Regions from separate parts of the Fictibacillus sp. Mic-4 genome, predicted to be linked through region 2. Evidence: riboswitches for the same ligand, from Rfam matches in the RefSeq annotation. Region 2 holds a riboswitch; each other region holds the start of a gene.
What was found. A riboswitch is a leader RNA that binds a small molecule or an ion and turns the genes downstream of it on or off. The one in region 2 is predicted to bind S-adenosylmethionine.

Region 1 (4,232 bases), on a different contig from region 2:
GAGTACGGCCAGCCACTTCATGCTTTTGATTATGACCGTCTTGGTTCGAAGGAAATTGTCGTTCGTCGTGCTAAACAAAATGAAGAGATTGTTACATTGGATGATGTGAAACGACAATTAAACGAAAATCATCTCGTTATTACAAACGGTAAAGAGCCCGTCGCTGTAGCCGGAGTAATGGGAGGGGCAACATCGGAAGTTCAGCAAGATACAACGACGATTCTTTTGGAAGCGGCCTATTTTAATAGCCAACGTGTTCGTGCCGCTTCAAAAGACCTTGGTCTTCGTAGCGAGTCCAGCACCCGTTTTGAAAAAGGAATTGACCGTAACCGCGTGTATGATGCCGCTCGCCGGGCCGCATCTTTAATGGCGGCCTATGCCGGCGGAGAGGTTGTCAGCGGGATTGTTGAAGCGGGAAGCCGCATCGTTGAGGAAATCAACGTAAGCGTAACACAAACGAGGATCAACGGACTGCTTGGCACGAACATTTCCCTTGATGAAATCGGTGAAAAGTTAAGCCGCCTTAAGCTTCCATACGAACAGAGTGGTGAAACGTTCACAGTAACGGTCCCGACCAGACGACCTGATATTACGATTGATGCGGATCTTGTGGAAGAAGTCGGGCGAATCTATGGCTACGATCGTATTCCGGCCACTTATCCGTTAAGTGAAGCAAGGCCGGGCGGATTGACACCATTTCAAGAGAAACGAAGAAAGGTTCGTCGTTATTTAGAAGGAGCGGGGCTTTACCAGGCTGTCACGTATTCTTTGACAACCCCGGAAAAAGCAAAAAGTTTCTCTTTTAAGAAGGAAGATGTTTATCCGATTTCGGTTGCGCATCCGATGAGCGAAGATCGGAGTACATTGCGTTTGTCCCTCATTCCACAGCTGCTTGAAGTGATTTTATACAATCAAAATCGGGCGCTTGAAGACATCGGCTTTTATGAAATTGGCTCTGTTTTTGTGAATAAAGAGCAAGAGCTGGTTAATTTGCCTGAGGAAAGAGTTTATCTTGCCGGTGCTTTATCGGGAATGTGGAACGAACACCCGTGGCAGGGGGAAAAGAAAAAGGTCGACTTTTTTGTTGCTAAAGGCATACTCGAAGGACTGTTTGCCGAACTTGGCCTTAGCACCCGGATTAGTTTCGAGAGTGGGGACGTCAGCGGAATGCACCCGGGAAGAACAGCTATTATTAAACTCGATAGCATTAAGATTGGATTAGTGGGCCAAATTCACCCGGCAACACAAAAGGAATGGGACATTAACGAAACATATGTGTTCGAGCTCGATTTAGGAAAACTGTTAGAAGCCGAAGTAGAACCGACTGTTTATTCCACATTGCCGCGCTATCCTTCGGTAACGCGCGATATTGCCTTAGTGATTGATGAAGACCTTCCGGCGGGTGACTTATATACGGTCATTCAGGAAGCCGGCGGAAATCTTTTAAAAGAAGTGAATTTGTTCGATCTATATCAGGGAGAGCGGATGGAACAAGGAAAGAAATCGCTCGCGTTTTCATTAAAATATTTCGACCCTGAACGGACGTTGACGGACGAAGAAGTTCTAAAAGCACATGAAAACGTATTGAAGAGCCTTGAAGAACGTTTCGGCGCTACATTGCGTAAATAAGGAAAAGTGTGACGAAAAGTCACACTTTTTTATTTTGAAAAATAAATCCGATAGAAATACTTGACTTTCTATTTTGAACAAATTAAAATGTTAAACAACAAACCAAACTTATCAAGAGCGGCAAAGGGAACTGGCCCGATGATGCCCGGCAACCTGCAGATTATGTAAGGTGCCAATTCCAGCAAAATGGTTGCCATTTTGAAAGATAAGGGAAATAGATTTTGCCTTAGCCTTTCCGGAATGGGAGGTTTTTCTTTTTTTTAACGAAGTTTTCGGTTCGATGAAATAGCTTATTCTTTGCGGTTTAAATAAAGCAATTCGAATAGATCGATTGGGAGGAATGGGCATGGGGAGCAAACAAGAGCATACAGAAACCATTTTTGAGCGAATTAAAGAGATGTTGGAGACGATGAAATTTGGCTCCATTACACTTGTCGTTCAGGATGGCAAAGTCATTCAATTGGAGCGAAGTGAAAAAGTAAGAATTAAATAATGTTGCGCTGACTAGACAAACTAGAGGCGGTTTTAACCTAATTGATTTAAAGGCGAAAAGTCTAATGTGGGAACTAAACAATTTGATGCATATAGGCTTGGAAGACCACCGGATCCTATTAGGTTAAGATCGCCTTTTTTGTTTAAAAAACAAAGGGGAGAGAGCACAGTGAAAAAGCAATTAACGTATGATACTTGGAGCGGAGAACAACTTAAAATTCCGTTTGAAGATGATACAAAAGGGGCGATCGAAGTTCTTCAATGGGCGTATGACGAATACGGGAAATCAATCGTTTATGCGTGTAGTCTCGGAGCCGAAGGGATGGTTCTTATTGATTTAATTTCAAAAGTGAAGGATGATGCAAAAGTTGTTTTTCTCGATACGAATGTCCATTTTAAAGAAACGTATGAGTTGATTGATAAGGTGAAAAAGAAATATCCAAAGTTGAATTTTGTTGTTGTAGAGCCAGAAATCACACTTGATGAGCAAGCGCTTCAGTATGGGGAAGAGCTCTGGAAGACCAATCCGAATCAATGTTGCCATTTGCGAAAAGTAATTCCGCTGCAAAAAGCGCTCGAGGGCAGTACAGCATGGATCACCGGATTGCGCAGAGACCAATCACCGACAAGAAGCAAAACGGAATTTATTAATAAAGACGAAAAGTTTAAATCCATCAAAGTTTGTCCATTAATCCATTGGACATGGAAAGATGTGTGGAGATACATCTATAAACATGATCTTCCATACAATCCATTGCATGATCAAGGATATCCGAGCATCGGATGTGAAAAATGCACGCTCCCAACGAATGATGCAACAAATTTACGTGCCGGAAGATGGGCATCTCTAGAAAAGACGGAATGTGGGCTGCATCAGACGTAAACAGGAGAGATAAACGATGATCGTAACGTATATAGCTTTTGCGGTAGGTTTCTTTTTTGCGATGAATATAGGGGCAAGTGGGGCAGCTGCGTCAATGGGGATCGCATATGGAGCGGGTGCCGTCCGGCGAAAAACCATCGCCCTTTTGATTTGCGGAGGGGGCATTTTCCTTGGGGCGGCAATTGGCGGGGGAGAAGTTGTCAAAACCATCGGATCGGGAATTGTTCCATCATCTTTATTAACGGTCAAAATCGTTGTCATTATACTTGCATCAGCGGCGGTATCTCTGTTTTTTGCCAATGTGATTGGGATCCCATTATCAACGAGTGAAATTACGGTTGGATCTGTAGTGGGAGTTGGAATTGCGTACAAAGCTTTATACCTGACCAATTTAGTAACGGTTATGTTTTTCTGGCTGTTTATCCCCGTTGTCGCTTTTTTGCTCGCATTCGGTGCATCAAAATTAATTAGCAAGATTGAGAAAACGTATCCGGTGATGAAAGCAAAACAACCGAAACGCTGGCTCGCTGTTTTGCTTATTGGTGCCGGCTTTCTTGAAGCATTTTCGGCTGGAATGAATAATGTAGCTAATGCAGTGGGCCCTCTAGTTGGTGCCGGATTGTTGTCCGTATCCGCAGGAACATTAGTTGGCGGGTTATTTGTTAGTTTAGGAGCGGTTTTTTTTGGCGGCAAAGTGCTTGAGACGAATGGAAAACGGATAACTCGGTTTTCCCTTTTAGAAGGATGCGCCATTTCCGGAACGGGAGGGATATTGGTCATTATCGCCTCTATTTTTGGTTTACCGGTTCCGCTAACACAGGTCACGACATCAGCGATCATCGGTCTCGGAACGGCGCAGAACGGATTTTACTTATGGCAAAAAAGCATTATTAACCAAATGATGAAAGTTTGGATCGTGTCACCTGTATTTTCACTTGTCATCTCATATGCGATGGTAAAGGTGTTCCTGGATAGTGATTTTTACACGTTTATCGTAATTGCCAGCGTGTTTTTGGCAACAATCGGATCTATTAGTCTTTTAAAAACGATTCGAAAAGAAAAACGTACATTTCATGAAGAAGGAGGTGGCATTTGATTCGTATTGCAAGCGACGATAAAAGATTAATAGCAAGTCTCAAACATAAACAAACGGAGGGAAAATAAATGAGTTTAATTGATCCGCATGGAGGTACATTAATTAATCGCTGGAACCCCGGGTATTCCTATG
Region 2 (4,232 bases):
GTAATTGCCCAGTTGTACCAATAATTCCATCCAAGGGCAAACCCTAATGCAGGGTCAACAAACTTTGTCGCATACGTGCTGAACGATCCGGTTACCGGCATGAAAGAAGCCATTTCTCCCAGGCTTGTCATAAGAAAGAAAACCATAATTCCAATTGCAGCATAGGCGACGAGAGCTCCTCCTGGCCCGGCGGAAGAAATCGCTCCGCCACTGGCAAGGAACAACCCTGTGCCAATGGAACCGCCGATCGCAATCATCGTCATGTGCCTTGCCCGAAGGCCGCGTTTTAATTGATTTTCCGATTGAAGCGGGACGGCTTCGTTTAATTGCAATGAAGGTTTGCTCATACCATCTCTCCTTTGTTATTTTTTGAACTGATCTTTCGATTATGAGAATGAGTTCAATTAAGAATATTCAGTACATTTGAACTAAAATCCTTCTTTTTCAAAAAATAATCTTAAAAATAGTAGAAAACACACGACTTTAGACCTATAAAGCATTAACAGAACGAAGAAGTTTTCAACGTGCTGCTAATTTAGCTTGTGAAGCGCCTTTTTCTTAATGAGCTGTGCAATTCGTATCATGTTTTCATCATCTTCCGTAACCGAACAGCTTGTCCACCGATATGTCCGATAAACATCGTTGATCCTGACTTTTAAGTAATACGTCAAAAAGGGTTTTTCTTCACATGTTTTGCTTAGATTTTTTTCTCCTAAAATATCTACTTTCTCCATTTCTTTATAAATTTCATGCATATCGCTTTCCGGCAATTGAAAGTCCGATTGAGTAACGACTTTGTTGTAATTAAGCTGAAGCACAAGCTTTTGATCGAAAGTGTTAATCTCGTTTTTTTGACCCGGTCCGTACTTTAAGACAAAATCAAAATTCGCCGGTTTATCGATTGATTTTTCAGAACATCCGGCCATGATCAAAGCTTGTACCATCAACAATAGAAAAATTTTCATTTCAACACCCCCGGTCTGTTATTACTTCCTCTTTTCAAATGAGAATCCCTTTTAATTCGCCTGCAAAAAGAAGCATATTAGTAGACTTCTTTTCTCATACTAACGATAATATAGTTAATATTATTTTTTTGAAGGGAAACTATTATGTTAACATTAAGCGTATTAGACCAATCACCTGTCTCTTTCGGAAGTACACCGAGAGAGGCTGTTCAAAATACCGTTCGACTTGCACAAGAAACGGAGAAAATGGGGTATCATCGCTTTTGGGTGGCAGAACACCACCATACGAAAAATTTCGCCGGTTCGACCCCCGAAGTGCTTATTTCCCACCTTGCCGCGAAAACATCAACCATCCGCGTCGGGTCTGGCGGAGTGATGCTGCCCCACTACAGTTCGTATAAAGTAGCGGAAAATTTCAGGATGCTCGAGACTCTTTACCCGGGCAGAATCGATTTAGGGATCGGCCGTGCCCCCGGCGGCATGCCGCTTGCGACAATGGCATTGCAAGAAGGGAATACGCGCGGAATCCACCATTATCCGCAGCAGGTGGATGACCTGATTGCTTATTTGCATAATGCAGTTGATGAAAATCACCGATTTTGCGGGTTAGAGGCCACCCCTATTCCAGAGACCGCGCCGGAGATCTGGATGCTTGGCTCTAGCGGATCTAGCGCAAGACTGGCGGCTGAAAAAGGAATCCCCTTTACGTTTGCCCATTTTATCAACGGCATTGACGGACCTGCCGTAGCAAAAGCGTATCGTGAAGCGTTCCAGCCGTCATCCCTGCTCGCTGAACCGAAAGTGATCGCCGCCATATTTGCCATATGTGCGGATACGGAAGAACAAGCGGAAAGAATCGCCTCCAGCCTGGATTTATCGATTTTAATGCTTGAGAAAGGAGAGCGGCGGAACGGCGTGCCATCGATTGAACAGGCGCTCAATTATCCTTATACGACTTACGACCTGATCCGAATCAGGGAAAATCGCAAGCGGATGATCGTCGGTGCTCCAGAACAAGTGAAACAACAACTCCTTCAGTTAAGCAATGACTACGAGACCGACGAGTTAATGGTCGTAACCATTACCCATGATTTCAACGATAAACTCAACTCTTATCAATTACTTTCAGAAATGTTTCCACAGAAGCCATCCCGCGATTAATAGCCGTGGGACATTATAAAAGGCAGGCGCCAATAGCCTGTCTTTTATCTTTGGATTTGCGTTTTTGAATTTTCTTTCACAAGCTCGTACTCTCTTTCCAAATCCTTTAGCGGCAATTCATATAGTTGAGAGCCATCCGAAGCTTTATAAACATGATGCAGAATCAGCTTGTTAATGAGTTCGTCTTTTCGCTTCTTGACGGCTTTTGACAATTCACCCATCGTCTCCCCCTCTTTCGTTGATTGATACAAAAAGCAAGCCCTCTTCTTATCAAAGCAAGAAGAGGGCACGAATATGTAAAGTCACGTCGCTCTTCTTATCTATCAAGCAAACTACCCTTGCTTGTTGGAATTGGCACAGTATTCTCAAGCGAGAACCCGCTGCCGAGGCATCATAGGGCCAAATCCCTCCACCTCTCTTGATAAGAATCCGTTCATACTATGCAATTGTATACTACAATTTAATGGATGATTCTGATTTTGTCAATACTTAATTTCAATTAATCCCATCACTTTTATCGATATTCAATTGTTCAAATAAAGGACGTTCTGTTCGCACCACTGTTTTTACCACATTAAAAAAGTTTAAATACAGAATATAAATTGTAACTTTTTTGTAACCACTTCATTTGGAAGTTGATTTAAGATAATTTCAGTTGATCAACTACAGCAGAAAAACTTGGCTTAGCGTAACGTATGAATAGCGTTAGCTTTCGTTTTTCTATACTTTGTACTTTTTATCGCTTAAGCGTAGTTAAACTTTCTTCAAACTATTGAGAAAAATCATTGGGGGAATTTCAAATGACAACCATCATTCGCAGAGCAAACGTATTGCTTGTTGTCTTATCTACATTGTTGCTTGCAGCAACGATCCTTTTCTCGCCATTTTCGAATTCAGCGTATGCCGCAAAAGCTTCTAAAGGCGAACAAATTGCCTCTTTTGCCAGGACGCTAGAAGGGAAGCCTTATAAATATGGCGGAACAACGGTTAAAGGGTTCGATGCTTCCGGATTTACTCAGTATGTATACAAACAAGCCGTGAATGCCACCTTACCGCGTACGATTGACCAGCAATATAAAAACAAAAATGCAGTTTCCGTTCCACAAAAGAAATTGCAGCCTGGAGACTTAGTATTTTTTAAGCTGGACGGCAAGAACGTTTCTTTTGCCGGTATTTACTTAGGGAAGGATCAATTTATTGCAGCTACGACAAAAGGCGTTAAAGTTCAATCATTATCCACAAAGTACTGGAAAAGCACTTACGCTGACGCAAAACGCGTTGTAAAATAAATTTCAAATCAATAAATCAAGCAAAACTCTAAACTCTACATAAAAAGCATGCAACCTGCTTCTTTAGATTGCATGCTTTTTACTTTATTAGATGGAATACGCTCGTTTTGCGGATTGGATCGTATTTGCAAGCAGCATTGTAATCGTCATCGGACCGACACCTTTTGGCACTGGTGTAATGTAAGAAGCCTTCTCGAGACAGTCTTCAAAATCAACATCGCCGCAAAGCTTTCCGTCTTCCATTCGGTTAATCCCGACATCGATGACAACTGCCCCTTCTTTCACCATGTCTTTACCGATCATTTTCGGTCTTCCGACAGCTACGATTAAAATATCACCCTGAGAAGTGATTTCTTTTAAATTTTCCGTTTTTGAATGACAGTAGGTAACCGTTGCATTTTCGTTCAACATCAACTGGCCGACCGGTTTCCCTACGATATTGCTTCTTCCAACGACAACGACGTGCTTTCCTTCCATCGGCAATTCATACGCTTTGATCAATTCCAATATTCCGTATGGCGTACATGAAATAAAACATTCCTGGCCGAGCATCATTTTTCCGACATTCACCGGATGGAAGCCGTCCACATCTTTTTCTGGAATAATCGTTTCAATGACCTTCTGTTCCGAAATATGATCTGGCAAAGGAAGTTGCACTAAAATGCCGTGGATACTGTTATCCTTGTTAAATTTTTCAACCTGATCAAGAAGTTCTTCTTCCGTTACCGTCTCCGGAAGTTCAACCAGGACGGAATGCATTCCGACTTTCTCACATGCTTTCACTTTCGAACGGACATACGTTTGAGACGCTGGATTG
Region 3 (4,232 bases), on a different contig from region 2:
GAATTTCTTGAAGTTTTCTTTGAATTTGTTGGCAAGTTCTCTTGCTTTCTTGTCATATTCTTCAGGATTGTCCCACGTTTTCTTCGGTTGAAGGACTTGGTCAGGCACGCCAGGGCAACGAAGCGGAACGTGAAGGCCGAATACAGGGTCAATCGCTGTTTCAACCGATTTTAATTCGCCTTCTAATGCTGCTTGAACCATCGCTCTCGTATAGTTTAAGTTCATGCGTTTTCCAACACCGTATTCTCCGCCGGACCAGCCAGTGTTCACTAAAAAGACTTCAACGTCATGCTGATCGATCTTTTCACCGAGCATTTCCGCATAAACAGTGGCTTCAAGCGGCAAGAATGGAGCTCCAAAGCAAGTTGAGAATGTTGCCTGCGGGGAAGTGATTCCGCGTTCTGTTCCTGCAAGCTTGCTTGTGTATCCGGATAGGAAATGGTACATCGCCTGTTCTTTCGTTAATCTGCTGATTGGCGGTAATACGCCAAAAGCATCAGCCGTTAAGAAAATAATCGCATTTGGATGGCCTGCTACACTCGGTTGAATAATATTATCAATCGCATCAATCGGATAAGCCGCACGCGTATTTTCTGTTAATGTTGAGTCGTTATAGTCAGCCACTCTCGTTTCAGGATCAAGAATGACATTTTCAAGAACCGTTCCAAAGCGAATCGCATTCCAAATTTGTGGTTCTTTCTCTTGAGACAAGTTGATGCACTTCGCATAGCAGCCGCCTTCAATGTTAAATACACCGGTATTGGCCCAGCCGTGTTCATCATCACCGATTAATCGGCGGTTCGGGTCAGCAGAAAGCGTTGTTTTTCCAGTGCCGGATAATCCGAAGAAAAGGGCAACGTCTCCTTCTTGACCAACGTTGGCAGAACAGTGCATTGAAAGGATTCCTTGTTCAGGAAGCAAATAATTCATCACGGAAAAGATGGATTTTTTCATTTCTCCTGCGTACTCGGTTCCGCCGATTAATACGACACGTTTTTCGAAAGAAACAATAATAAATGTTTCAGAATTTGTTCCATCAACTTCTGGATCTGCAAGAAACCCCGGAGCGGAAACGATTGTAAATTCCGGCTCTAATTCATTTACTTCTTTTTCGTTTGGACGGACGAACAATTGATGGGCAAATAAATTATGCCATGCATATTCGTTGATGACTTGAATCGGTAAACGGTATGCATGATCCGCACCGGCAAAACCTTTAAAGTGAAACAGTTCTTCTTTTTCACTTAAGTACTGAAGGACTTTCTTATATAATAGATCAAATTTTTCCGGGGCAATCGGCTGGTTGACATCTCCCCAGTCAATCTTGTCTTTGACGCTTTCATCCTCTACAATAAATTTATCTTTCGGTGAGCGGCCAGTGTATTTCCCGGTAACAGCCTGAAATGCACCAGTGGAAGAAAGCTTTCCTTCATTGCGCAGCAACGCCTTTTCAACTAAGATAGGAACAGGCAGATTATGATATGTTTTTGAACTATTTAAGATATCATTTAATGTAGTTGTGAATTCAACGGTATTCATGAACGCAAAACCATCCTTTTAAGAGAGTTTTTTAATGACTTGTTTAAGTTGGAATTAGTATAACACATTAAAACAAATGATGTATACTATTTTATTGTGATTTTTAAAAAAAGGTTCATGATTTATGGCGAAATGGTGAATGAGTAGAGACATATATAATAAGTAAAAATTAAATACAAGCATATAAAAATAATTTTCGCTTGTGATGCAAATGCTATTCATGTTTAGGTTGACATCACTATATAACTACGCTATTATAATTCGGGAACGGCTACTCTTATTCCGAGTAGGTGGAGGGACAGGCCCTATGAAACCCAGCAACCGACACTAAAAACGAAGGAGATTACTTCGAAGGTGAAAAGGTGCTAACCTGCAAGGTAACTTTACCTTGGAAAATAAGAGGTTGAAGGCTTTAAAGAATGGACCTTTTCCTCAAGTGGTTTTGTAATGGAAAAGGCTTTTTTTATGTCCATTAGAACGTTTTAAACTGTTGATATATAGGAATGAGTACCGTATCTTATATTCCCTTTTCGGAGAAGGAGGATCCTCAATTGTCAAAAAAGGTAAGTCGTCGTCTTTTTACTTCAGAATCTGTAACAGAAGGACATCCGGATAAAATTTGCGATCAAATTTCCGATGCGATCTTAGATGAAATTTTAGCAAATGATCCGAATGCCCGCGTAGCTTGCGAAACGTCTGTAACAACCGGGTTGGTATTAGTTGCCGGGGAAATTACGACATCTACGTATGTCGATATTCCAAAGGTTGTCCGTGAGACAATTAAGGCAATCGGATATGATCGTGCAAAGTATGGTTTTGACTCTGAAACGTGCGCGGTTCTTACATCCATTGATGAACAATCAGCGGATATAGCAATGGGTGTTGACAAGGCCCTTGAAGCACGTGAAGGTTCAATGACGGATGCAGAGATTGAAGCCATCGGAGCAGGTGACCAGGGGTTAATGTTCGGATTCGCGTGCAACGAAACAGCTGAATTAATGCCGCTTCCAATTTCTTTATCTCACCGTTTATCCCGCCGATTAGCTGAAGTGCGTAAATCGGAAGAAGTGCCTTATTTGCGTCCGGATGGAAAAACACAAGTAACAGTTGAGTATGATGAAAATGGAAAGCCGGTTCGTATTGATACGATTGTCATTTCAACCCAGCATCATCCAGAGATTAGCTTAGAGCAAATTCAAGCGGATATGAAAGAGAAGGTTATTAAACCTGTCGTTCCAGAGGAGTTAATTGATGAGAAAACAAAATATTTCATCAATCCGACTGGCCGCTTTGTAATCGGCGGACCTCAAGGGGATGCAGGGCTTACTGGGCGTAAAATTATTGTTGATACGTATGGCGGTTATGCTCGCCATGGCGGCGGTGCATTCTCCGGTAAGGATCCTACAAAAGTGGACCGTTCTGCTGCTTATGCGGCCCGCTATGTAGCAAAAAATATTGTTGCAGCTGGCCTTGCTGAAAAAGTTGAAGTTCAGCTTGCTTATGCGATCGGTGTTGCGCAACCGGTATCCATTTCTGTCGATACATTTGGCACTGGCAAAGTGTCCGAAGAAGTTCTCGTGGAACTCGTGCGCAACAATTTTGACCTTCGTCCGGCAGGTATTATAAGAATGCTCGACCTTCGCCGTCCGATTTATAAGCAAACGGCTGCTTACGGTCACTTTGGCCGCACGGATGTTGAACTTCCGTGGGAAAAAACAGATAAAGCGGAAGAACTAAAGAAACAGGCAAATATTTAATGTTTAAAACCATGGCTTTTATAAAAAGCCATGGTTTTTATTTTAAAAAAACCGCCTAATTGGCGGTTTAGAAAAAGACCTTCCGATCGCGCTCTTCTTTTAAAATTTCCACGGCTTCCCGGAAACGCTGGGAATGAACGATTTCTCTTTCCCTTAAAAAGCGAAGCCCGTCATTTAAATCCGGATCATCTGACATGTTGATCAACCATTGATACGTTGCCCGAGCTTTTTCCTCTGCCGCGATATCTTCGTAAAGATCGGCTATCGGGTCGCCTTTTGCCTGAATGTAAGTGGCTGTCCACGGTATTCCGGCTGCATTATGATAATGAAGCGCACTGTCATGATCTGCATAATGGCCTTCAAGGCCGGCGTCGCGAAGTTGCTGTGGCGTTGCATCTTTCGTTAATTTATAAACCATTGTCGCGATCATTTCGAGATGGGCGAACTCCTCTGTACCGATATCCGTTAATAATCCAATAACTTTATCCGGAATGCTGTAACGCTGGTTTAAATACCGCAATGCAGCGGCCAGTTCTCCATCAGCCCCTCCATATTGCTCAATTAAAAATTTTGCCAGCTTCGGGTTGCACGTACTTACTCTAACGGGATATTGAAGTTTTTTTTCATAAATCCACATTGAAAACTAGTCCCCCCTTGTTGTTGAATCAGAAGTTAAAGTTGCCACGGCCATGGTGGGCTGTCCCAGTTCCACGGGGCACCGGCATAGCTGTTGCCAAACTGTTGAAGCGGGCCGTATTTCGATTCAATTGCGCGTTTCAGCTTTTTTCTCGTTTGTGCAAATTGATTAAATTGATGAATGGAGTTTGTATCTTCAGGGTGTGTATCAAGATAAAGAGTTAATTCCACTAATACAAAATCAACGGCTTGCAGTTCTTCCATCAATTGATAAAATTCTGCAGGTAATTGGGCCATGTC

Region 1: it holds a riboswitch for S-adenosylmethionine, as region 2 does, so the genes downstream of both, WD019_RS04325 (YezD family protein) here and WD019_RS07325 (Fur-regulated basic protein FbpA) in region 2, are expected to answer to the same signal.
Region 3: it holds a riboswitch for S-adenosylmethionine, as region 2 does, so the genes downstream of both, metK (methionine adenosyltransferase) here and WD019_RS07325 (Fur-regulated basic protein FbpA) in region 2, are expected to answer to the same signal.

Annotation. Positions count from the first base shown of each region.
Region 1 is NZ_JBBHZM010000003.1:113,512-117,743, forward strand. It holds gene pheT (phenylalanine--tRNA ligase subunit beta) at 1-1,629, shown strand, start outside; SAM riboswitch class I at 1,735-1,841, shown strand; gene WD019_RS04325 (YezD family protein) at 1,976-2,122, shown strand; gene WD019_RS04330 (phosphoadenylyl-sulfate reductase) at 2,291-3,004, shown strand; gene WD019_RS04335 (inorganic phosphate transporter) at 3,021-4,100, shown strand; gene sat (sulfate adenylyltransferase) at 4,169-4,232, shown strand, end outside.
Region 2 is NZ_JBBHZM010000007.1:42,208-46,439, reverse strand. It holds gene WD019_RS07340 (amino acid permease) at 1-347, opposite strand, end outside; gene WD019_RS07335 (hypothetical protein) at 531-965, opposite strand; gene WD019_RS07330 (LLM class flavin-dependent oxidoreductase) at 1,110-2,126, shown strand; gene WD019_RS07325 (Fur-regulated basic protein FbpA) at 2,171-2,347, opposite strand; SAM riboswitch class I at 2,440-2,554, opposite strand; gene WD019_RS07320 (C40 family peptidase) at 2,927-3,415, shown strand; gene folD (bifunctional methylenetetrahydrofolate dehydrogenase/methenyltetrahydrofolate cyclohydrolase FolD) at 3,503-4,232, opposite strand, start outside.
Region 3 is NZ_JBBHZM010000018.1:17,529-21,760, reverse strand. It holds gene pckA (phosphoenolpyruvate carboxykinase (ATP)) at 1-1,539, opposite strand, end outside; SAM riboswitch class I at 1,814-1,941, shown strand; gene metK (methionine adenosyltransferase) at 2,091-3,296, shown strand; gene WD019_RS12575 (manganese catalase family protein) at 3,364-3,933, opposite strand; gene WD019_RS12570 (spore coat protein CotJB) at 3,969-4,229, opposite strand.